Linked DNA regions of Sporocytophaga myxococcoides. The protein of the gene in region 2 binds, or shares a complex with, the protein of the main gene of each other region. Links are inferred from orthologs where the notes say so. Each region holds a gene or a part of one and is shown on either strand. Other genes may lie near its edges. The genes, in order: uvrA and mfd.

Evidence for each region.
Region 1: the proteins of mfd (region 2) and uvrA are in contact, whole or in part, in a crystal structure (PDB 4DFC), measured with the Escherichia coli proteins. The link is inferred for Sporocytophaga myxococcoides from one-to-one orthologs.

The regions. Positions count from the first base shown.
Region 1 is NZ_BBLT01000002.1:5,291-17,599, reverse strand. What follows is about bases 4,239-7,690. They hold uvrA (excinuclease ABC subunit UvrA), read right to left. Parts: upstream 7,310-7,690; coding sequence 4,439-7,309; downstream 4,239-4,438. Other genes in these bases: MYP_RS04355 (lytic transglycosylase domain-containing protein), read right to left, coding at 7,383-7,690; MYP_RS04365 (NAD(P)/FAD-dependent oxidoreductase), read right to left, coding at 4,239-4,256. In the rest of the region: MYP_RS04385 (sensor histidine kinase), read right to left, coding at 1-408; MYP_RS04380 (winged helix-turn-helix domain-containing protein), read right to left, coding at 410-1,090; MYP_RS04375 (hypothetical protein), read right to left, coding at 1,367-2,308; MYP_RS04370 (hypothetical protein), read left to right, coding at 2,539-2,865; more of MYP_RS04365, read right to left, coding at 2,862-4,238; more of MYP_RS04355, read right to left, coding at 7,691-8,417; MYP_RS04350 (TIGR00730 family Rossman fold protein), read right to left, coding at 8,421-9,251; MYP_RS04345 (TIGR01777 family oxidoreductase), read right to left, coding at 9,395-10,300; MYP_RS04340 (hypothetical protein), read left to right, coding at 10,406-11,104; MYP_RS04330 (hypothetical protein), read left to right, coding at 11,709-12,092; MYP_RS04325 (hypothetical protein), read left to right, coding at 12,159-12,309. UniProt on the Escherichia coli protein: The UvrABC repair system catalyzes the recognition and processing of DNA lesions. UvrA is an ATPase and a DNA-binding protein. A damage recognition complex composed of 2 UvrA and 2 UvrB subunits scans DNA for abnormalities.
Region 2 is NZ_BBLT01000011.1:82,212-95,012, forward strand. The notes cover bases 4,507-8,450. They hold mfd (transcription-repair coupling factor), read right to left. Parts: upstream 8,079-8,450; coding sequence 4,707-8,078; downstream 4,507-4,706. Other genes in these bases: MYP_RS21100 (hypothetical protein), read left to right, coding at 4,507-4,618. Outside these bases: MYP_RS25500 (T9SS type A sorting domain-containing protein), read left to right, coding at 1-105; MYP_RS25880 (family 16 glycosylhydrolase), read right to left, coding at 195-1,898; MYP_RS21090 (GNAT family N-acetyltransferase), read right to left, coding at 1,949-2,236; MYP_RS21095 (carbonic anhydrase family protein), read right to left, coding at 2,352-2,996; more of MYP_RS21100, read left to right, coding at 3,161-4,506; MYP_RS21110 (T9SS type A sorting domain-containing protein), read left to right, coding at 8,455-12,801. UniProt on the Escherichia coli protein: Couples transcription and DNA repair by recognizing RNA polymerase (RNAP) stalled at DNA lesions. Mediates ATP-dependent release of RNAP and its truncated transcript from the DNA, and recruitment of nucleotide excision repair machinery to the damaged site.

The DNA.
Region 1 (12,309 bases), on a different replicon or contig from region 2:
AAAAAAATCTCCCTGATTGTCAGAATAAAAAACTCCTACTATTTGTCTGATTCCATCTTCATAACTTAAACTCCCTTCTTCCTGAATCTTGCTTAACCAGTTCTTATCCAGAGGATAATTTATAGTGTCATCTAGAAAAACAGGATTATAATTTTTATCATATATCCTTACAAATTCTGAAGGAAGGGATTTAAGATGGTTTCTTCTCAGGATCTTTAATAATCTTTCATCTATTTCATCGACTTCAAGATACATCCTTGCAGTATTAAGCGCTCTTTCTTCAAGGCGATCTTCAAAAACATTGTACCTGTTGATTTCAGAAAGATAAAATACAGCTATACTGAAAATAAGCAAAACCAATGCAACAATACCTGTAAACTTTAAAGTCAGTTTACTTCTTATCTTCATATTAATCTTCCACTTTTATTACATAACCCATACCTACCAGCGTATGAATAAGCTTAGGAGAAAAGTCCTTGTCTATTTTTTTTCTTAAAAAATTGATATAAACATCGATTACATTGGTACCGGTATCAAATGAAATTTCCCATACTTTTTCGGCGATGTCTACTCTGGAAATAACCCTTCCCTTATTCTTCAAAAGGTATTCGAGCAAAGAAAATTCTTTAGCTGTTAAATCAATTTTCTTTCCGGATCTGATAACGGTTTTGGTATCAGTATCCATTTCCAGATCAGCAATTTTATATTTTGTTCCGCCTGAATTTTGTAAAGTAGTTCTTCTTGAAAGTGCTCTGAGACGCGCCAGTAACTCAGGAAATTCAAAAGGTTTTACCAGATAGTCATCTGCACCGGCATCTAATCCTGTGACTTTATTATCAGTAGTGCCCAAAGCAGTGAGGATTAAAACAGGCGCCTGGATATTAGCTGCTCTGAGATCTTTGCAAAGTTGAACACCATTAATCTGAGGTAAATTGATATCCAGAATAAACATTTCATAAGTATTAGCTAAAGCCATCTGCTTACCTGTATATCCGTCATATGCAACTGTTACTTCGTGCAACTGCTCTTCAAGCCCCTTTTTGATAAAGGATGCAACTTTTATTTCATCTTCAACCAAAAGTATTTTCATAAGTCAAAAGAATAAGGCAGTACAAAGAGTATAAATGTACTGCCTTTTTTATTTAAATGATACTATTTTAAAGTTAAAAGCTGAAAGCTAAAAGTTTAAAGTAATTACTTTAAAACTCAAAGAAAATATTTACATGCTATTTTCGATTACCAATCACTTCATATAGGGCTATCACCTATGTTGACAATATCACCTCTTCCGAGGATTGGTTAATAGAAAAATTAACAGGTTAAATATCCTTAAAGCTTAAATTACTTTAAACTTTAAGCTTACAACTTACTTAAGTCTTATCTGAGAATATCCACAGTAGAAGCCATCGCAGTAAAACTCGACTTTATATAATCCCTTTGCATTTTTATCATTTGCAAAATCATAGGACATATCTACTTTCAGATTTTCATTATTATAATCCACTAGTTTTGATACACTGTAAGGCAAAGTAACATTACTGTCCGTATTATTAAAGGTACCAGATTCAGATGCAGGAGCAGGAAGCGTTTCTCCCTTTGGATTTATTATTCTTGCATAAATTGTTTTGGTTCCTTTCTCTGCAACTTTGTTTTCGACAAGATCAAAAGAGAATGTTAATCTGTCTACTTTACCAGCGTTACTGTTTTTAACAAGTTTCCCTGATTTAGTTTTTTTGAATCCTAGAGCAGTTGCCTTTTCAACTCTTAAAACAGAAGCGATCTCAACCTTTCTTTCCATCTCTGAATATCTTGCCGAGAGGTCATCGAATTTATCCTGAAGACTTTCGTTATCTCTTCTTAATTCATCATTCTGAGTGGTCAGAAGGCCCAGACGGTCTTCCAATTCCTTGATCCTGTTAAAGTAACCTGATTTAATCTTTTTGAGTTCAGCAACCTGCTTCTGCACTTTCTTAAGGGAAGCATTATCCTTTATAAGGATGGAAATTTTCTTTGACTTGCCATTGATATCTTCTTTAGCAGAAACAAGCAAACGATCCAGTTCTTTATTTCTTCCCTGCATTGAAGAAAGCTCTTCATTAATCTGCAGAAGGTCACTTTTCAGTTTCTTACCTATGCTTTCAAGGCTTTCAATCTGTTGAACTTTTTCTGCATTTTCCGCTTTAAGCTGGCCGTTATCAACATAAAGAACTGTACTTCCGGCAAAAAGCCCTGTCATAATAGCTCCGGTTGCAGCCAATGCAATTACCTGATTTTTTTTGTGTTTGTTTTCGTTTGGTGACGATGTCATAATACCCTGTATTTAATGTGTTTTTAATATTGGAGATGATAATTGTGCAGAAAAACTGTAACACATTTATAATCAGTAGAGGTATAGTCAAATAGCCAGGTAGTTTTTAATAAGGTCAAAGAAAATTTATAGGGTTTAAAACAGTGTTAAAAGAGCCTTAAAATGAGATTAAAAGAGCATGATTAACAGTTTAAGATTCTTAACGGTTGTTTTAATAAATGAATAATCCTATGAAAAGATTATTATCACTAATTCCAATACTTGCAATAATGCAACTGTCATTTGCACAAGCGATTGAAAGAAAACAGAAAACGAATCTGGAATTTTATTATTGCGACCCGAATCATGTAAGTTATGATGCTTGTACAGCAAAAACAGAGGAGTTTTTCCTTTTCAGAACAAGAGACCTGGGCTGCGTTGTAAATAAAAAGGTTGAAAAGGCTTTAGAAAGAAATAATAAAAAGACGGACAAGAAGTTGAAAAAAATGTTTGGGTATAACTGGAGGCAACGGTTTAATGAGCGGGTAGATGAATGCAGAAGAGGCAAAAGTACCTAACTTTTGCCTCTTTGATTTTCAACATATGCTTTTTCTTCCTTAAATTCCCTTACACAGGCAGACCTTGACCATGGTCTTATAATCAATCTTGTAGCCCTGTCAAAAGTAAAATAGTTCCAGATCCAGTTTACAAATGTTGTTACCTTATTTCTGAAACCAATCAGAAAAAGTAAGTGCACAAACATCCAGACAAACCATGCAAATATCCCTGAGAATTTAAAATTTTTAAGATCCACTACTGCTTTATTTCTACCCACAGTAGCCATACTGCCCTTATCGTTGTAAACAAATGGTTTTAAAATGCCCCCTTTTAAAACAGTCTTCAGGTTAGCAGCTGTCAACTTGCCTTGCTGAATGGCAACCTGAGCGAGCATAGGATATCCTTTTGGAGTATTTTCACCGATCATCAAGGCCACATCTCCGATTGCAAATATATTATCATATCCTACAATTCTATTGTAACCATCTACAACATAGCGACCTGCTTTTATAGAATCTGGATTTAAACCCTCAAGACTATTTCCTGTAACTCCCGCAGCCCAAATGACAGTCTCAGAAAGGATTTCTGAGCCATTATGGAGTTTTAAATTAAACCCGTCAAAAGATTTTACCGCAGTATTTAAATGTACTTTAATGCCCAATTCTTCCAGATATTTCAAAGCCTTTTTGCCAGCATTATCTGACATTCCAAACAACAGTCTCGGACCAGCCTCTACAAGGTGAATTGCCATCTTAGAGAAATCAAGTTCAGGAATATCTTTCGGTAATACATACTTTCTCAGTTCAGAAAGTGCTCCAGCCAATTCAACGCCCGTGGGTCCGCCACCAACGATGACTATATCGACAGTGCTGCTAAATTCCTTAGGATCATCGATCAGCAATGCTTTCTCATAGTTTTGGAGGATTCTACTTCTCAGGTCAAGAGCTTCCGAAACTTTTTTCATAGGCATTGCCAGGGCTTTAAAGTCCTCCATTCCATAGTAATTAGTCTTTGATCCGGTTGCTATAACCAGAAAATCATATTTAAGATGACCTATAGATGTTTCAATGCAATTCTTTTCAGGATTAATTTTCTCCACTTCTGTAAGTCTGAAATAGAAATCGTCATAACCTTTAAATACTTTCCTTAATGGTGAAGCAATAGAATCCGGTTCAAGGCCTGCAGTAGCCACCTGATATAACAATGGCTGAAAGGTGTGATAGTTATGTCTGTCCAGAAGTACTATCTGGAACTTTCCTGAATGCTTCAGCTCCTTGATAAGCTCGATTCCGCCGAAACCTCCTCCTATTACTACAAGTCTGGGTTTGGTAGAATTTGGAATGTTCATAAATTGAATCCCTTTTTCAGAAGGATCACCCTTACCTTTCTCCGGCTGTTGAATAAAGTCCATATCTTAGTGCCATTATCTTTAAGAAGAACCGTATGAAAATGGCTAATGTTCCCCCAAGGACAGCAACAGTTGAAAGCAACATCGACTAAATACACAAAAAAATTGCAATGGGAACCTTTAAGCAAAGGTCAAGACCAAATAATCATTAAGAACAGGGGTTTTCCAAAAGATGAAAGGAAGAACTATTTAAGTTCTTCCTTTAAAAATTTCGCAGTATAGCTTCTTTTATCCTTTGCTACGACTTCCGGAGTTCCCTGTACTAAGATTTCTCCTCCCCCCGCTCCTCCTTCAGGACCAAGATCAATAATGTAATCCGCTACTTTAATCACATCAAGATTATGTTCAATAATAAGAACAGTATTTCCTTTGTCAGCAAGTTTATTAAGCACATCCAGTAAATGTCTTATGTCTTCGAAATGAAGACCTGTAGTAGGCTCATCAAGAATATATAATGTTTTACCTGTATCCTTTTTTGAAAGCTCTGTAGCCAGTTTAACTCTTTGCGCTTCTCCACCTGATAAGGTAGTGGCGTGCTGCCCGAGGGTGATATATCCGAGACCAACTTCAAACAGGGTCTGTACTTTTCGATGAATTTTCGGAATACTTTCAAAAAATTCAGTAGCCTGCTCCACAGTCATTTCAAGAACATCCGCAATGGATTTTCCTTTGTACCTGACCTCCAGGGTTTCTCTGTTGTATCTCTTTCCCTTACAGGTTTCACAGAAAACATGAACATCCGGAAGGAAGTCCATCTCAATTACTTTTAACCCTGCTCCTTCGCATGTTTCACAACGCCCGCCCTTTACATTGAAAGAAAAGCGACCGGGTTTATATCCTCTGATTTTAGCTTCCGGAAGCTGAGAGAAAAGATTTCTGATTTCGGTGAATACTTCAGTATAAGTTGCGGGGTTAGATCTTGGGGTTCTTCCAATCGGTGATTGATCAACTTCAATAACTTTATCAAGATGTTCTAGCCCTTCGACCTTTTTAAAGGTTAGTGGTTCCCTTCTTGAATTGTAAAAATGTTTGTTCAATATAGGGAATAATGTATCATGAATCAGTGAAGATTTCCCACTTCCTGAAACGCCTGTGATACAGATCATCTTTCCCAAAGGAAGTTCCAGGTTTACATTCTTCAGGTTATTCCCTTTTGCGCCAAGCAATTTCAGGTAATCACCCGAACCATCTCTTCTTTTCAAAGGGACTTCAATATTTAATTTTCCTTTTAAATACTTAGCTGTTAAGCTGTCTTTCTTAAGGAATTCATCTGGTGTTCCTGAAGCTACTACACTTCCTCCGTGACGACCTGCACCAGGACCTATATCCAGGATGTAATCGCATTCCATCATCATATCCTTGTCGTGCTCTACCACAAGAACAGAATTTCCAATATCCCTCAGATTTTTTAATGCACTTATCAACTTCACATTATCTCGCTGATGAAGCCCTATACTCGGCTCATCCAAAATATAAAGCACTCCTACAAGTTGAGTACCGATCTGCGTCGCAAGTCTGATTCTTTGGGATTCTCCGCCTGAAAGTGTTCTCATAGGTCTATCCAACATCAGATAATCCAAACCTACATCTACAAGAAATCCTATTCTCTTTTTAATCTCTTTTACTACCTCAGCCGCAATTTGCTTTTGTCTTGAGGTAAGTTTTTTATCAAGATTGGTAAACCAGGCATCAAGAGTGGAAATGTCCATTCTTGCAAGTTCTGAAATATTCTTACCGTTAATTTTGAAATGAAGCGATTCTTTCTTTAGCCTGGCGCCATGGCACTCCGGACAAGCATTGACAGTTGTATAATCACTCAGCCAGTCCTGTGTCTTTTCAGAACCATACTCCTGCTGTTGCTTCATAAAGTTGATGATCCCATCAAACTTAAAATTGTAAACGTTACCCGATGAAGCTTTCATCCGTACTGCCTCTTCGGTTCCATATAAAATGACATCCAATACCTCTCTTGGAATTTTTGAAACCGGAGTGCTTACATTCAGCTGGTATTTTTTCAGAATAGCTTCAATCTGCTTGAAGATCCAAATATCACGGTATTCTCCAAGCGGCTCAATTGCGCCTCTGCTTATGCTAAGGGAAGTGTCAGGTATTACGGCATCTTCAGTTATTTCTTCTACCTGACCTAATCCATTACAGACAGGGCAAGCTCCATATGGACTATTAAAGGAAAACATGTTCGGAGCAGGTTCATCATAAGAGATACCAGACTCCGGATCCATCAGGTATTTGGAATAGAATTTTGCCTGAGCATTTTTAGTTTCTTGCAAGAGCATAATTATACCCTTTCCATGTGTCATTGCTGTTTTGACAGACTGAGAAATTCTGAACCTGTCCTCTTCCCTTACAAGAACCCTGTCAATTACAATTTCTATGTCATGAATCTTATAGCGGTCTACCTGCATTTTAGGAACCAGCTCCATTAGTTCTCCATCGACTCTGACTTTGGTAAAGCCCATTTTTCTGATTTCCTGAAAAAGTTCCCTGTAGTGGCCTTTTCTTCCTTTAACCACAGGAGCCAGGATATTCAGCTTCTGACCATTAAAATTGTCTATGATATGCTGAAGTATCTGATCCTCCGACTGACGCACCATTTTATTCCCTGTAACATATGAAAATGCATCAGATGCTCTTGCATAAAGCAAGCGCATAAAATCATATATCTCAGTAACTGTGCCTACAGTTGATCTTGGGTTTTTGGAAGTAGTCTTTTGCTCAATGGAAATAACCGGGCTAAGGCCATTGATTTTATCAACCTCAGGTCTTTCCATATCACCTATAAAAGATCTCGCATAGGTGGAGAAGCTTTCCATATATCTTCTCTGACCTTCGGCATAAATGGTATCAAATGCAAGACTTGACTTACCACTTCCACTTATTCCGGTAATAACTACCAACTTATTTCTCGGAATAGAAAGGTCTATATTCTTCAGGTTATGTTCTCTTGCACCAAAAACTTCAATGTATTCAAATCCCGTAGAATCTGTAAAAGTTGTTTCTTTAGATTTTTTCACTTCGTTAACTCGCTCCACTGGCATAACAATTTCTATAAGGGAAGGTTCGCTTACCGAAACGCAAGTTAAAAGGAAAAAAGCAATAACGAGAATTCTCTTAATAGGAATTTTTAAAAGCGTCTGGTTCAAATTCACCAATTGATGCTCCGTTCATGATATTGCTAAGTTTGTCAACATCTTTATCAGGAATAAGCAGCTTGTTAGTGTCAACCTGAGGTTTCAGGGCTATACGGGTAGCTTCTAATGGAATGATTACTTCAAAGTTCATCTTTTTATCACTGACAGTCAATTTATTACCAAGAATCCAGGGATTGAATTCTTTTAATGTAACAAGGTCTGTTTTATGTAATCTTGCAAACTTGTCAAGGTTGGTGATGGAAGAATCCACTCTAACGAGTTTCATCTTTGGTCTCTGCTTCCGTAAAACAGTAATACCGTATTTAGCAGGATGATTAAGCAGATCTTTCATAGCTAAAACACGAAAGAGATATCTGGATGTCTCATCATTCAATGCCAGATCATAGTAAGAATTTACGCTCTGATTATTAAATGCTCTTTGTAACCCCCCAACTCCTCTGTTATAGGAAGCCGCTACTGAGGTCCAGTTTCCAAATACTTTGTATGATTTTTTAAAGAATCGACAAGCTGCTTTGGTAGCCCTGAAGGGATGATATCGCTCATCCACCTCTTCATTTACGATAAGGCCGAGTTCAAGAGCAGTAGGCTCGGTAAGCTGCCAGAAGCCAGCTGCTCCTTTAGGAGAAACTGAATTACTCAAATTACTTTCTGCAACAGCAAGGTATTTGAAATCGTCATGAAGACCATAAGCCTCCACTATCCTTGTGATTTCAGGGAGCCATATTCTTACATTTCTGAATAGAAGCCTTGTACTGGAGTTACTTTGTGTGTTAAGCTTAAGCTCTCTATAATATTTCAGATAGGCATCCGGGGACTTAAAATGTACCATCTCCCCGGCAAAAGTCATATCTTCAGGTATTCTTTTGATTTTTCGCTGATGCCGGAGTTGGTCTTCCGGTATGTATTCCAGCTTATGAGCAAGAGTGCCATAAAATCCTATTCCCGAAATACATACCAGTATACCTGTAAGTCCTATTGTTAAGCTTTTATTCAATGATTAGAAGTTAGGTTGCAACAGATATTTAGAATAGAAATCATCTATAGCCTTCACAGCTTCTGAAGGAGTATCCACAATCGTTACAAGACTCATATCTTTAATATCGATACAAGTTTCTTTAGTATACATGATTTGTTCAATCCAATCCATCAAGCCTTTCCAGAAAGACTTACCGACAAGAACTATCGGGAATCTTCCGATCTTTTTGGTCTGAATTAAAGTCAAAGCTTCAAACAGTTCGTCCAGTGTACCAAAGCCACCAGGCATTACAATAAAGCCTTGAGAATATTTGACAAACATCACTTTTCTCACAAAGAAGTGCTCAAAGTTAAGAATCTTATCACGATCTATATAAACATTGTGAAACTGCTCATGAGGGAGCTGAATATTAAGACCTACTGATTTTCCGCCTTCCATATGCGCACCCTTGTTTGCCGCTTCCATGATACCTGGCCCTCCTCCGGTTATTACGCCATAACCATGGCGCACCAGCTTGGCAGCAATTTCTACAGTCATCTGATAGTACGGATTATCCTGCTTGATACGAGCAGACCCGAATATTGACACACAAGGCCCGATTTTAGCAAGTTTTTCAAAGCCCTCGACAAACTCAGCCATAACTTTAAACACAGCCCAGGAGTCAGCGCTCTTTATTTCATTCCAGTCGCGCTCTTTGAATGCTTTTCTGATTTTGTTTTCTTCATCCACCCTCTGCTGCTCTTCATTGACAATTTTTAGATTTTTTGAAGGACTAGTTGGATTAGAATTTTCATTAGGTTCTCCAGAAAAATCATCTGATTTTAAAGGATTAGGTGATCTGTAGTCGTCCATAATTTAAAAAATTTTGTTCCTACCTCGATTATTTATCTACCTCCATTAAACGGATTTAAGGATCGTGTTGTTTTTAAAACCTTGGTCATATTTGGCCCACCGCCTTAAAATCAACAGATATTTAAGGAATTAAATATTTAGTTTTATGATAAAAGCTCCTGTAAAGTAGGCTTTAGTTCTTTGTATTTAAACTGAAAACCAGCATTTAAAATTTTTTCCTCTGAAATGTTGTTTCCTCCCAGCACCATTTCGGCCCTTTCACTACCTAACATCATCTTAAGGACAAACGAGGGGACATTCGGAAGCAGATGTTTCCCAAGTATTCCAGCAACTTCTTTCATTACTTCGTGATTTGTATCCGGATGAACTCCGGCAGCATTGTAAACTCCACTCATAGACTCATCTTCAATAGCCTTTATATACATATGGCAGAGATCATCTATATGAATCCATGAAATTAGCTGTTTTCCGCTACCCACAGCTGCTCCCATACTTTTATTTACTGTTTTTACCAATTGCTCCAAAGCTCCACCACCTTTGCTGAAAACAATTCCTGTTCTCAACTTCACAGTTCTGATTCCCAGACGTGCTGCGTTATCAGCGGCAGCTTCCCATTCTTCCGTTACCTTTGCTATGAAATCTTTTCCTTTAGGAGAGGTTTCTACTATCCTTTGATCTCCTGTATCTGCACCATAGTAACCAATGGCAGAGGCAGATATAAATGCCTTCAATGGATGATCAAGTTTCTTCAATGTATTAATAAGCAAATCCGCTGATTTTACCCGGCTATCTATTATTTCTTGTTTTACTTCATTTGTCCATTTGTGTTCAAAAACATTGGCTCCTGCAAGGTGTACAATATAATCTGCAAATTTTACCGCATTATCATCAATTGCACCGGTTTTAATATCCCAAACAAATGTTTTAATATCACCATTTCCAGTTGACCTGCTCAAATGTGCAACATCATAACCTTTTTCTTTGAGAATCTCAGTTAACCTTGATCCAATAATTCCCGTACCACCCGTAATTAATACTTTTCCTTTCATTCCATTATAGGGATTAAAATATTCAGGAAATAAAACAAAACTCTTTGATTAAATAATTTAAAGAAATTAATATTGTTTAGCAATTAATATTTAAACAAAAATCTTATGCAGAAAATAGTATTTACATTACTCCTATTTATTGCGTCCCAATTTGCTGTGGCTCAAAAAGTAAAAGTCAGCGAGTCAACTGAAACAATTGATAAGTTAGAAAGGTCAGGATTGTTTGTAGTAATTGACCTTGACCAGAAGATGGTGGAGAAAATGTGGGAGAAACAATTAAAAAGTTATGGTAAAACTGAAAGTTCTAAAGGCATCTATACTTCACCAGCTGCAAATGTTTCCAACATTTCTTCAAGCCCGGTTAAAATTGTATCAAAGGTAGAAGGCTCAGGAAAAGGTACAAAGGTATGGTGGGCAATAGATATGGGAACAACCCACGTAACCAAAGAATCAAACTCCAGTGCATACAAAGCTGCTGAAAAAATTTTATATGAATTCGCTCTGGAATGCTATAGAGTTGATATCAACAATCAGATAAAAGATGCAGAAAAAGCTTTAAGTTCTTCCGTTAAAAATCAGGAAAGAAAAGTAAAAGATGGAGAAAATCTTGTACGAGACATCGATAAAAACAAACAAGAGAAAATAAATCTTGAACAAAAACTAAAAGACAACGCTTCCGAACTTGAGCAACTGAAAAAAGATGTTGAGCAAAACAAGCTTGACCAGGCAGCTGCTGCAAGCGATGTGGAGAAGATGAAAAAAGCACTGGATGTAGTGAAGGGGAAACTTGACGATTTAAAGTAACATTGATTTACTATCTTTAACATATCCCGGTTACATTTGAAGGAAGTAGCCGGGATTTTTTTATTCTCAAAAAAATTCTCTCTTTACGCATGCGATATATAGTGACTACATACTTAAAAGAATCTCTGGTTACCTCCTATTCCCATTGAGGATTTAGAAAAGGAAGAGGCATCATAATTATCTTTTATGAAAGGATATAAATATTTTTATTTGCTATAGTGCCGATAATAGTGACAATGATTTATCCGGGCTTTCTATATTCATTTAGCTTTGGATGGCATACAACCATTGAAAATGAGGCCTCTCCAACAACTTTTATCTTGTTAGGAATTCTCTTATTTATCTCCTCTATATACGGGTTTCTTGACAGGGAAAAAAATCGTACTATTAAGTACCTTACTCTTGCTCATTTCATCATGATATTACTACCACTATTTTATATCTTATGGGGACCCGAGTTACTTTTCTTTTTCTTTGATAATGACATAAATAAATTACTATCTACATTGGGATTAAACTTTTTTATCAATGCAGATTTAATTACATATTCAATTCTTTTACTGAGTCAAATTATGTTCTTTATTAATCTCTTCATTATTGGAATATGGAAAACAGCCAACTGCCAACAGATAACACAGCAATAGTCCATAGCTTTTTCAACATAATCAACAGAGGATTTATCATAGAATTGCAACACAATCTGAACGGCCTTGCACAAGGCGCTAAATTGGTTTCTCAAAGGGATAAGAGCATATGGGAAATTAGAGCCAGAATCCTGTTCGATCATGCGATCGAAGTTCATAAAAAATTTGGCAATGAAAATTATGAATTTGTTCATATAAGCTTCAAAGATTTTAAAGATGAAGAGGCCTCTATCAATAACATTTTGCAAAAAGAATCTTTAGGTATTTATCAATACTTTATATTTCCTCAAGGGCATAATAATTTTCTGGATGCCATGGAAATATTAAACATGGCAGGCTCTTAACTAGGTCTGTTGAAGATTCACAAAAACAATTAGCCAGATTAAGCCGCTTTTACGTTACAGATTTTCATGAAAGGAAAATTTACTGCAACATTAATTGGTTTTGCATTTTCATTATTTAGCATCTTTACAGCACCGACATATCTTGTGCCTATATTAATTTCATTGCCAACAATTCTTCTTGAAGCTATTATCAAAGTGATACTTCCTAATGAGTCGG
Region 2 (12,801 bases):
GCAAACGAGTCAATAACAATTGGATCAGATTTTCTTCCTGGAGTTTACATATTAGAAGTACTGGGAGGAACTCAGTTGTGGAGAAAACGAATAGTTAAGCAATAGTAATTAATATCAAAGCAAAAGGTCCACTCCGATTTATTTGAGTGGACCTTTTTTATAAAGAGTTTTCTTAAGCTTATCAAAAACTAAATCTAATCCTTGATAACTTTTTCCTTAATGACGCCTTCGGCGGTTTCTATTTCTGCAATATAAACGCCCTTAGGGAAGCCTGCTGCAGCTATTTCAACCTTATAGTCACGAATGCTCCTTTTTTCAAAGACAATTTTTCCTGATTGATTGTAAATAGTTAAGCTGCGAATAAGAGCGTCTGATTCAAATAGAATCTTATCAGCAGCAGGATTAGGATAGAATGATAGCTTAGACTTTACCAAAGGTTTGAATGTGCTTAATACATTATCGTTAACAAGGCTTATATTGTCAAAGTGTAAACTACCCAAAGCTTTTCCCAGATCAAAAATAATCCTGGCCTCTGGATCTGTATTGCCAGACATTGTAAAATTATAAGTAATTGTTTTCTTTGCAGGACCAGCTGTCTGAGTGGCTCCGGAATATACATTCCATGGGTCCTTGCTCATGCCTATGCTAGCAACAAAAGTTGTTTGCTGGCTTGCCCAGACATCAAATCTTAAAGTATAAGAGTTACCCTTTTCTATTAAAAGATCATCCTGGGAGAATTGTATATCCCAGGCATTGGCTCCGCTTTTAGATATATTAAATACGATCTCTTCCTGATCTATAGTTGATGAAGCAAGACCAGAGGGCACAGTCTGATGCCATTTGAAGAATCCTGCATCAAATTCTCCATTCTGGATCATTTCACCCTTCTTTCTGAATACTGGTTTTATCGTCGTATTTATTGCCATATCGAATTGAAGAGGATTGTCAAGGTCCTGATATGTTCCTTCCCACTTTATAAACTCAAATCCTACATCAGGGACAGCTTCAAGAGTGACATTTGCATTAGCGTTGACTTTTCCATTCGGGAATGAAGCAGTAACAGATCCCCCAGCAACCTGGTGCACCAACAAATCATATTCTGATTTTTCCTCACTGAACTGATATACCCTTACAAAATCTACTTCAAATTTCTGAGGAAAAATTGTAGAATCTATTCCTTGTGAGCCAGCCCAATCGCCACCTACTGCATTATTCATAATCAGATGCATCTTCTGATCAAATGGCCATTCCTTATAAGTGTCTGTAGGCTTTTTATCAAGAGAATAATATAAAACATTATCAACATAAAATCTTAAGCTGTCTGCATACCATTCCAAAGCATAAGTATAAAAGTTGTTATAAGGAGCAACTAGATCTGTACTACCACCTCTTCCTTCGCCAGTCGCATGATTGTATCGCTCTGTGTGTGTTGTAAAAAATATTTTGTCAGGATCATATCCCACATTCTCCATCAGATCTATTTCACCGCTTGAAGGCCAGTTGCCATATATATTTTCGCTTGGCAAAAACCAGATGGCCGGCCAGATACCTCTGCCAGTGGGCAATTTAGCCCTGACTTCAAACCGACCATATTTCCAGTCGCCATTCCCCAGTGTTTTTATTCTTGAAGAAGTAAACTTTTTGCCTGAATAATTCTCTTTTCTGGCTTCAATTATCAGCTTCCCATTATCAACCCGAACATTTTCCAACGTTTCTTTGGTATAATATTGCAGCTCATTATTCCCAAATCCGCTACCGCCTACATCGTAGTTCCATTTGTTGGGGTTCGGCAAACCTGAATAATCAAATTCTTCAGACCAAATTAATACTTTATTGATTTTCTGAGCATAGAGCGGGCTTAAGAAAAGACAAAGTGAAATAGCGATTATAACTCTCATCGAAATATTATTTTTTTTCCTTACTTAGTACAATTTAAGGAATCAAACTCTCATTTTAAAATAACATCCTGAAATTCCACGGTTTTATCTATAATCGCCTTTGCGAAAGGACAATACGGTATAACTTTCATACGGTTACTTCTGGCAAAACCTATAGCCTTTTCAACCAAAGCATGTCCAACTCCTTCTCCTTTAAAGCTTTCGTCTACTTCTGTATGGTCTATTATCATTAGATATTCTGATTTTAAAGTATACTCCAACTTGGCTAATATCTTATCACTTTTCCGAACAAAAAACATTCCTCCACCTTCATGAACCTGCTGTCTGATATCTCTCATACCTCTAAGATTTTTTCTGAATTTTGATCATTGGTGTTGAACAGGGTTGGTAGTGTACAAAAAAGGGAAACGGACACTACTGCCTGCTTTCCTTTCTCCCTTGGTTCAGGGGAATCTATTCATAGAATGTCACCTGACCATTGTCCATATCATAATAGGAGCCAACTATTTTAATCAACCCTTGATCTTCCATTTCCTTTAAAATAGAGCTTTGCTTACGAATTGCCTCAACAGTAACCTTGACATTTTCCTTTATTACCAGGTCCACAAACTCATAATTTTTAGATGTTTTCTCACCATGATAATGATTACAATTCTGAATGGCAGGCTCAACCTTTTTCAATAAAGTAGTCAGGTTTCCTAATTCAACATGATCTATCGCGCCTTTTATTGCACCACAGTATTCATGCCCTATAACAAGCACAAGTTTAGCTCCCGCAACTTTACAACTGAACTCCATTGAACCCAGAATGTCATCATTTATGATATTACCTGCTACACGTGCAACAAACAAATCTCCGATTCCTTTATCAAAGACATCTTCTACAGGAACTCTTGAATCTATGCAGGAAAGCACAATAGCTTTCGGATACTGGCCATTCACAGCATCCCTGATTTGTTTAGAATGATCGCGCAAAGTCAGTGTACCGGAAATGAATCTTTTATTACCTTCTTTAAGTTGCTTCAACACCTCATCAGGGGTGAGTTTTTGCTGCTCATCTGCAGTTAGTACTTTTTCTATTAACGGATTTAGCTCCATGATTTCTTCTAATTAAGGTTTATTGAGAACCTCTATCAGACAAAATACAGTTAATAGAGGATATCAAAAATAATCTGATTGAGATTGATTTAAAAATAGAAGAACTTATTTTTAAAATTTTTACATTTAGTCATTAATCAATTTTTAAAACATTCTTTTTAACTATGAAAAACCTCAAACTTACCTTTATCATTCTACTAATTTCCATTTTTAATCAAAGTAAAGCCGGTATATATGAAGTTCTGACAGTAAAGCCGATTTATGAAAATAAGAAACTCAAGGGTTACTACATTGTAAGTCGAGACCTGGAAAAATTTAAGAAAACATCAACTTACACTATCTCCAAATGTGATGTTTCAATGAAGCCCATAATTTCAGTACAAGAGCCCCGCAACATGTATGATGATGTAATTTCTGCTGCTGTGAATGATTCAGCTTTGTGTGTAATATACAATTTTAACGGAAACAGTGGGATTAAAAATGTCACAAACGGTGAAGCAGAGATAGTGACATATAGCTCAAGAGACCTGAAGCAACTTGGGACTACAAAACTTCTAAACAAAGTAGCAATGTGGCACATTAACTCAACTATCGTTGCTAATGGTAACTCCGGATTTATTTTCACGGGAATGTTATTTGAAGACAAGGTATTTAAAGGAATAATCCATTACGATAATAAATTAAATATTAAATGGACTTATGAAAACGCGTTTAATTATGAAGAAAAGATAATCCCCTTGACTTACACTGAAACTATTGATCAAAACCTCTACAGCTTTTATGTTCGTAAGGCAAAATTAAAAACTCCCAAAATATATACAGGACTATTAATTAATAAAGTAAAGGATGGCAACATGGTATTAAACCATGAATTTAACAGTGAGGACATAAAAATTGTTGAGAAGCCTGCACTTTATAGTGATGGTAAAAACGGAGTATTATTTGCTCAGTTTAATCTTAGTAAAAATAATGGCAACTTTCTGATGAAAGCAAACAATGAAAGAGGCCTTCTCTTTCTTAGCTTTGATTTGACAACTAAGAAAACAGAGGAAAAACTACTATCTCTGGAATCGGAGGAATTTTTGTCTAAACTTGATGAAAGCGACAAAATCAAATTTAAAAAGGGCGGTCCCAGACTAAATCCTATCAGAGCTACTAAAATAGGAGAAAATTATTTCCTGATTGGAGAAACCTATAATCCTGTAGCTTATGATGTCCTGGTGAACTTTACAAGTTCGCATATGGAATGTTCAGATAGGGTTTTTGTAGCTGAGTTTGACAAAAACCTTAATCTCAGAAAAATTAATTTTTTCAACAAAACAATCAAAACATTCACTACTCCCAATGAGGTAAGTCACTCCTCCACTTATTTTACCGGCTCATTTCTTGATATGAGAACTAATGAAGATAAGTCAGGATTTACATTCAGGTATATTGATTATACAGGAGGTAAAACAGCAGATCACATCACTGTTACTTACAATAACGGAAACTTTAAAACGACCAGCTTACCAATGACCAGAGCGCGTAGCGACTATTCTCTGAATGCTCTGGAAGGTAAGCCAGGAAAGATAAATGTGATAAAAAGAGTTTATAATGTTTTTGAAATAGCGGAAGAGTAGTTGAACATTAACCGTTCAAAAAGAAAGAGGATGTTAATAGACACATCCTCTTTCTCCAAATATACGGAATATAGCAAATAACCTAAGTCTACTTCACGGGTTCTGTTACTGGTGCCGGATTAATTTTTTGAAGAGTATCCATAGCCTGTTGCATAAAATCAATATCTTCAAATACGATCATCGGTTTTTTATTAACTTCTTTCAGCTTACACTTTTTAGGATTTTTCTGAGCAAAAAGGAGTATTTTACCAAAAATATCAGATTTGTAATAGGCATCATTATTCTGAACAAAATATCCTTTCATTGTGCCATTCTTGATAGTGAGCTTTTCAAAACCAAGTCCTTCGGCAAGCCATCTGAGCCTTACAGTTTCAACAAGGTCCTTAACTTCTTCAGGAAGCGGACCAAAACGGTCTATTATAGATGCCCTATATTTTTGAAGCTCCTCCTCTGTCTTAATATTATCAAGTGTAGAATAAAGACTTAATCTTTCGGATATATTGGAAACATAAGTTTCCGGAATAATTACAGCAAGATCTGTTTCTATCTGACAATCGGTAGGCTTATGTAAATCTTTAGCTTCAAGTTCTTTCTTGAACAACTCTGCAAACTCAGTTTCCTTAAGCTCTTGTATGGCCTCATCAAGAATTTTATGATACATATCGAAACCCAGATCTGATATGAATCCGCTTTGCTCTGCACCAAGTAAGTTACCTGCTCCACGAATATCCAGATCCCGCATTGCAACCTTAAATCCATCTCCAAGATCAGAGAACTCTTCGAGTGCACTTAGCCTCTTTCTTGAATCTGCTGGAAGGGTGGATACGGGAGGAGTCAAGAGATAGCAGAAAGCTTTTTTGTTGGAACGACCCACGCGTCCTCTCATCTGATGGAGATCAGACAATCCAAACATGTGTGCTGAATTGATGATAATGGTATTTGCATTAGGAATATCCAGACCAGATTCAATGATGTTTGTTGAAACCAATACATCATATTCTGCTTCTACAAACTTTAGCATTACTTTTTCTAGTTTATCTCCCTCCATCTGTCCATGAGCCACGCCCATCTTTGCATCAGGCACAAGGCGTTTGATCCTGTCAGCCATCTCTTCGATGTCTTTAACTCTGTTATGAACAAAGAATACTTGTCCTCCCCGTTTCAATTCATAGCTTACAGCATCTCTTATAATCGTATCATTGAAAGCATGAATCTCGGTAGTAACAGGTTGTCTGTTAGGAGGAGGGGTAGCGATAATAGAAAGGTCTCTTGCTCCCATTAGTGAGAAATGCAGAGTTCTTGGAATCGGTGTTGCAGTAAGAGTTAGAGTGTCTACATTAACTTTAAACTCTTTAAGTTTATCTTTTACTTTCACACCAAACTTTTGCTCTTCATCAATAATCAATAAGCCAAGGTCTTTAAACTTAACATCTTTACCAATAAGGCGATGTGTACCAATAAGAATATTAGTCTTGCCTTCCTCTACTCTTTTGATAGTTTCCTTTATCTGCTGAGCAGTTTTAAATCTGTTCACATACTCCACATTTACAGGAAAACCTTTAAGCCTTTCACTGAAAGTTTTGTAATGTTGCATAGCCAGGATGGTTGTTGGCACAAGCACTGCTACCTGTTTGCCATCTGTTGCTGCCTTAAATGCTGCACGCACCGCAACTTCTGTTTTACCGAATCCCACATCACCACAAACAAGACGATCCATAGGATGAGGAAGTTCCATATCAGCTTTTACATCGGCTGTAGCCTTAGCTTGATCAGGAGTATCTTCGTAGATAAATGAAGATTCGAGTTCTGCCTGAAGAAAAGTGTCTCTGTCAAACTTAAATCCAGGAGCCGCTTTTCTTTTAGCATACAGGCTTATTAACTCCTTAGCAATATCTTTGACTTGTTTTTTTACACGTTTCTTTTTGGTGTCCCAATCACCGGAACCAAGTTTACTGATAGGAGGTGGGGTTCCTTCTTTACCGGCATACTTTGATATTTTATGAAGAGCATGAATACTTACATAAAGCAAATCATCATCTCTATATACCAAGCGTATTGCTTCCTGTTGTCTTCCGCTTACTTCCACTTTTTCAAGACCAGCGAACCTACCTACACCGTAATCAGCATGAACAACAAAATCTCCAGGATGCAAAGCGCGTAGCTCTTTCAAAGTCATTGCCTTTGACTTTGAAAACTTTTCTTTGGTTTTATATCTGTGGTATTTCTCAAAAATCTGATGATCGGTATAACACACCAGCTTTAACTGATCATCAATAAAGCCCTGCCTGAGCGCGGCATTCATTGTTTGAAACTTAAGAAATCTGTCAACTTCATTAAAGATGGTAGTTAACCTTTCTATCTGGTGATAGGACTCTGCAGCGATAACATTTGTATAATCCTTTTCCTGATAGGATTTTAAATTTTCAGCAAGCAGGCTGAACTCCTTATTGAAAGGAGGCTGCGGTTTAGATGAAAACTCAATAAGGTTATCAGTATCAAAATAAAATCGGGTTCCGAATTCCAGAATCTTGTACCCTTCCAGCAGCTTTTTAAATTCTTCAGGATTTTCAAATAACTGAACAGGAGAAGTAATTAACTTTGAACCACCAGTCTCCTTTAATATCTGCTCAAATGAAAGTGTTGCTCTGTCAAAATATCTTTCTATAATCTCCAGGGTCAACTCAATATCTTTAACCCAGATATAAGTATCATCAGGAAGGAATTCAAGAAAAGATTCTCTTTTCTCCTGAAGCAATTTTGTCTGTACGTTGGGGATTATGGAAAACGTTTTTTTATTCTCTACAGACAGCTGTGTATTGGGATCAAAGGTTCTTACACTTTCGATTTCATCACCGAATAGTTCAATTCTGTATGGGTAATCATGAGAATAGCTGAATATATCAACGATCCCTCCCCTGATAGAATACTGGCCTGCTTCATATACAAAGTCGGTTTTTTCAAAGTCATAAGTTGAAAGTAATTCAGTAACAAACTGAAGATCTACTTTCTCGCCTACATTAGCAGTAAAACTATTGCTTTTGAGAGACTTTTTATTGATTACTTTTTCAGTGAGCGCATCAGGATAACTGACTATACAGAAATTATCTTCCCCTCTGTTATTCACAGCACTAAGCACCTCTGCACGCATAAGCACATTGGCATTTTCAGTTTCTTCAAACTTATAGGGCCTTTTATACGAGTTAGGGAAAAAATGAATGTTCATGTCCTGAAGAAGCACCTGCAGGTCATTTTGAAAAAAGGAAGCTTCTTCCTTGTCGTGAAGGATGAATAAGTGATTTCCAGGACTTAAACTGCATATAGCTGCTGACACTGCGGCATCCATACTGCCATTTAACCCTTTCAGACGGAAACGTAAATTGCTGTCAGACTTTATCTTATCATGGAGAATCTGAACCAGGGGGTCTTCCTGATAAAGCCTTATTAAATCTTTTACTTTCAAACTATTCTCTTTGTGAACTACAAATTTAAAAACATTGAGAGGCAGTATAAAATTCTTTCTGAATAAATAATATTCAAATAAGCAAAAAAGTTTGGAATGGACGTTTACTAATTATGCTTAAATGGGTATTAATAGAATATTGTATAGAGGAAAACTGTTAAAAAACGAAGGTCGACGATAAAGTTTCTTAAAAAAGTACAATACGGGGAGGGTGATGTTTTCTTATTGTCACACCATATGTTACCCAGGATAGGGTAACATAAGTGTAACAACAACTCTTTAAAAACACATTAAATAAAGAATATGAAAACAAATTATACTCACTGTCTTTTACGGCGACCCTAATTCAAGGTTTCAAAAAAAATTAAGTATATAAATGAAGAGACTTTTACTATTTGTCATAAGTGCCTTTCTTCTTCAGATTCAAGGTTATTCTCAGATACCAGCTAACATCAATTCGGGAAATCCTAATTTTCCTTTCCCACAGTTTAAAGATTACAATCAGGGAGCTTTAAAAACAATAGCAAGCTCCGAGCATCATTCGGTAGGAGTAACCCATGCAGAACTGGAGCTTAGAATCAGAGAAGCATATCAGATGATCTGCAATAATATGACGTACAACGTCACTCAGGGAACTACCGCCGGTCCATTGACAGTCAATGGTGTTAGATATATAATGCCGAATATAAATTCCCCTATAATGCATTGTACCTGTGTTGAAGCCGATGGGTATTATTTATTGGCGGCAGCCTACATGGGAGATAAAAAAACCTATGACGGATATTACATGTGGATGCATGACCGTCAATTCCAAAAAACAGTGCGGTTTGTTGATAATGTGATGAATTCCCCCAACTATGGCTACAGCCCGGGAATTTCTGGAGCTGGATCCTTTGGGCCTTCCACAAACGTTTATGGAGGTGCTTTAGGTGGAAATTCTGCTTCTGACGGAGATGTGGATATTGCTCTTGCAATGCTTGTTGCCTGGAAGCAATGGGGTGATAATGGAGTCATCTGTAATGACCCGGAATTAGGCACTATCACTTACAAGGATGAAGCTATTAAGTATATCTCAACAATGGTTGATACCTTACTTTACGCACCTTCTCTTCCAATGAAAAAGTATATATCCGGTATAATCGGGTTGGATGGTTATATGAAAGGGGGAGATACCTGGAATGAGCTTACTAACTGGGCGCAGGGAGGATCGTATCTGGGAATGAATCCGGAAAGAACAGGTGGAGACCAACAACATATTGATTATTATGCTCCGGCTTACTTCAGATCTTTTGGAGATATGCTTGAGGCAGAGGGGAAATCTCCCTGGTTGATTAAACAGTATAGAAGAGCAGAAGCATCGAGTGACTGGGCAATGGGAAAAATGGCCGAACAAGGTTTGGTTGGATTTGCAGGATGGTGGGCTTTGGATGCTGCTAACAACGCGTCTTATACAAGCTTTAATGATGGCGAGGATTTCAGACTGGGTTGGAGAACGGTATTAAATTATGTATGGAATGGTAATCCTACTACTTCATGGGACCCAAGCAATACTCCAACTGGGCACCAGGTGATTCCTGGTGGCAATACTTATGAACTGGACTTTGCTAAAAATAACGAGAAATTTTTATTAGATCCACAATCATATGGAAATGTCCCCTATAAGCTTCCTACTCAAGAGCTCGATATATGCGGACCGTCCACTATGACAACCTACCATAGTCCGACCGGAGCCAACATGGGAAGCTTGTATTTCAGGCTGAATAAAGCATTCGGTGCATTTTCTCCTTCTGCTGTGGCTGTGCAAAATTTCAGACTTATGTCAGAGATGTACAGAAAATGCGAAATTACATGGGATGGAGCTGACGGAGGTGCTCAAAAGTATACCGATTCTAATCCTCTGTATTTTCATGAATTCTTCAGATTCCTTGGTATGATGGTTCTCACCGGTAACTGGCACGATCCTCTGGATATGATGCCTGAAGCAAATATGAAGATTTATAAGTCAGTAGATAAAACCTATGCTTATATCGGGGATACACTTACATATAAAATTACTTACAGAAACTTTGGAAAGCCGTCGGCAACAGGGGTTGTAATTACAGACGAACTGCCTACCGGATTAACATTTTTATCTCAAAGTCCAAGAGCTGCAGGAGTAACCTTTTCCCAGGCGGCCAGCAAACTTACCTGGTCATTAGGTACTGTTCCCGGAACAGAAATCGGCGTTCCTGCAAATCTGGCTCAGACTATGGACACCATTACTTTAAAAGTAATTGTCAACAGCAATGCCCCAGCGAGAATTTGTAATTCTGCTACCATTACGGCAACAAACGGTTCCGGTTGGACTAGCAACGAATATCCGAATAATATTACCGAGACTATGGAAAGGAATTGTGTAGATATACTTAATGAGAAACCACTTTCTATAGTAAAATCAGTAAACAGAAGTATTGTGCAAGTAGGGGATAGTATTGTTTATACAATTAAAGTAAAGAACACCTCTGTTGCATTCTTAAACGGAGGAAGACCGGGCGTCCATTTTTCAATGGGCTTGCAGCCTTTTACAAACCCTGCAAATGAATTGAAAATGAACTTCAGATTCTTTCATGGCGCACAGGAAGCTTATATCAACCTCAAAAATTACAGAGTCTCATATTTCCTGAAAGAAAATGGCCCTCCAGCCTGGCAGGTTGCAGTGGGAACTGCAGAGGGCTTTGGAACAGCTCCTCCAACATTGGGAGTACAACCGCTTGTTCCGGGACCTGGATACAATCACAGATTTTTCATTACATTTCCGGAAGCCCTTACAACGGTAACTCAGCACCTTGCAGAGTATCGTGGTAATAGGGAAATGATACACCGTGGAGAACTAGCTCCTCCACGCATGGAAGCTAGGGTCTTTACAAATCCTAACGGAAGCTTTAACTTTTCGGACGACTGGAGTTATGAGGCTGCCTTAAACACGACAGGTGCTTCAAATGATCTGCAAACATTAATTACCAATGACTGGTCAGACCCGGACAACTTGGATGTTCCATTAAACAAATACCATCCTGAGGCTTGTGGAACAACGTCTAAAATTTCCAACAAAGTGCTTGTGGAAGAATGGGATGGCTATACCTGGAGAAGAATATTAGGTACATCTCCAGCTTCAGGTCGTGAACTTAACAATATCATAGTTAAAGACACTTTACCTAATTCAGTAACATTTGGTGGATTTATTACAGGTTATCCTGTAGGAACTTTAGCTGGACGTGTGATTACCTGGCCTACAGTTTCTCAACTACTGGTAAATGACTCTATTGAATATAAATTTTGGGTCAGAGTTAAAGATGCAGCCTTCTTTAACTGCCCTGCCGGACCTACGCCTGATGAAATCATCAACACGGGCTATGCAAAAGCCGATAATGAACCATGGGTGAAAGATACCGCTAAAACAAAAGTGAGCTGTGATGCTGTATTTATTCCAGACCCTAGTGTTTCCAAGAAAGCGGATAAAGCTAATTATTTTACCGGTGATGATATTACTTATACTGTAGTCTACAAAAACAAGTCAGGTACTGTTGTTTCTTCAATCGGAACTACTGCAGATTGGAGACAAGTGGAAGGCAATCCGTTTACCTTTTCCGGAGGTAATATGATTATCAGTGGTGCAGGACTTAATGGCGCCACAGGCTCCAACTTGATGACTCATAAATTTTCTCATGGGAAAAACGGCTCTATTAATACTACTATTAATCTGGCAACATATCAGGAAATTTATGCACTTGTTTTCAGGCAAAACGGGAATAAGTGGTATGAAATACGGATGAAAAAAGAATACAATGGAATAGTATTAAGCTTATGGGATCATGGTTATAGTGCAGCAGGTTATACTCAGCTTATGTCAGAACCGACTAATACAGCATTCCCTGCAGGATTTACAGATATAGATATTAAACTTGAACTGTTTGAGGACAAAGCATCTTTCTCTCTGGTAGCAAGTGGTGTGACAATGCCAGGTACCCCACAGTATATTCATACAGGCCTGCAAAAGGTAGCTGGATATGCCGGTTGGAGAAGTACCAACAATGATGCATCCACAGTCAAAAAATGGAATACATGGCTAGACTCAGGCTTCGATATAGTTATGAGAGATCCGATACCTGCTGGAGTAACATTTGTATCTGCTACAGATGCAGACCTGAGTGGCTGCCCTAGTTGTTCCCCTGCTGTCATCTCAGGAACAAATACAGCAGGTTCTGTTATTTATACTAAGATTAATGGACCTGTCCTTGCAAATGATTCTGTAAAATATGTCTGGAAAGGAAATATAGCTAGTTGTCCTGCAACCGGGCTACTTATTAATACTGCTTATATTGATATCAAAGGAATTACACCATCCCCTTCTGCACAAGTCGTGACTGGTTGCGATGTGACGACTACGCCTCTTAACTTCCTTTCATTTGAAGTTAGACAGGCTGAGAAAACAGTATACCTGAATTGGATTACTGCTAATGAGCAAAATGTTTCTCATTTCAATATTCTTGTTAGTCAGGATGGAAAAACCTGGAATGTTGTTCCGGCGAAGGTTCCCGCAAGGAATCAATCAATGAATACATATAAGTTTATACTGCCAGCTAGCAACTCAGGCATTACTTATTATAAAATTCAGGAAGTTGATAAGGATGGCAAGACAGATTTCAGTAAAGTGAAAAGTCTGAACTTCGGAATCGAAGATGAA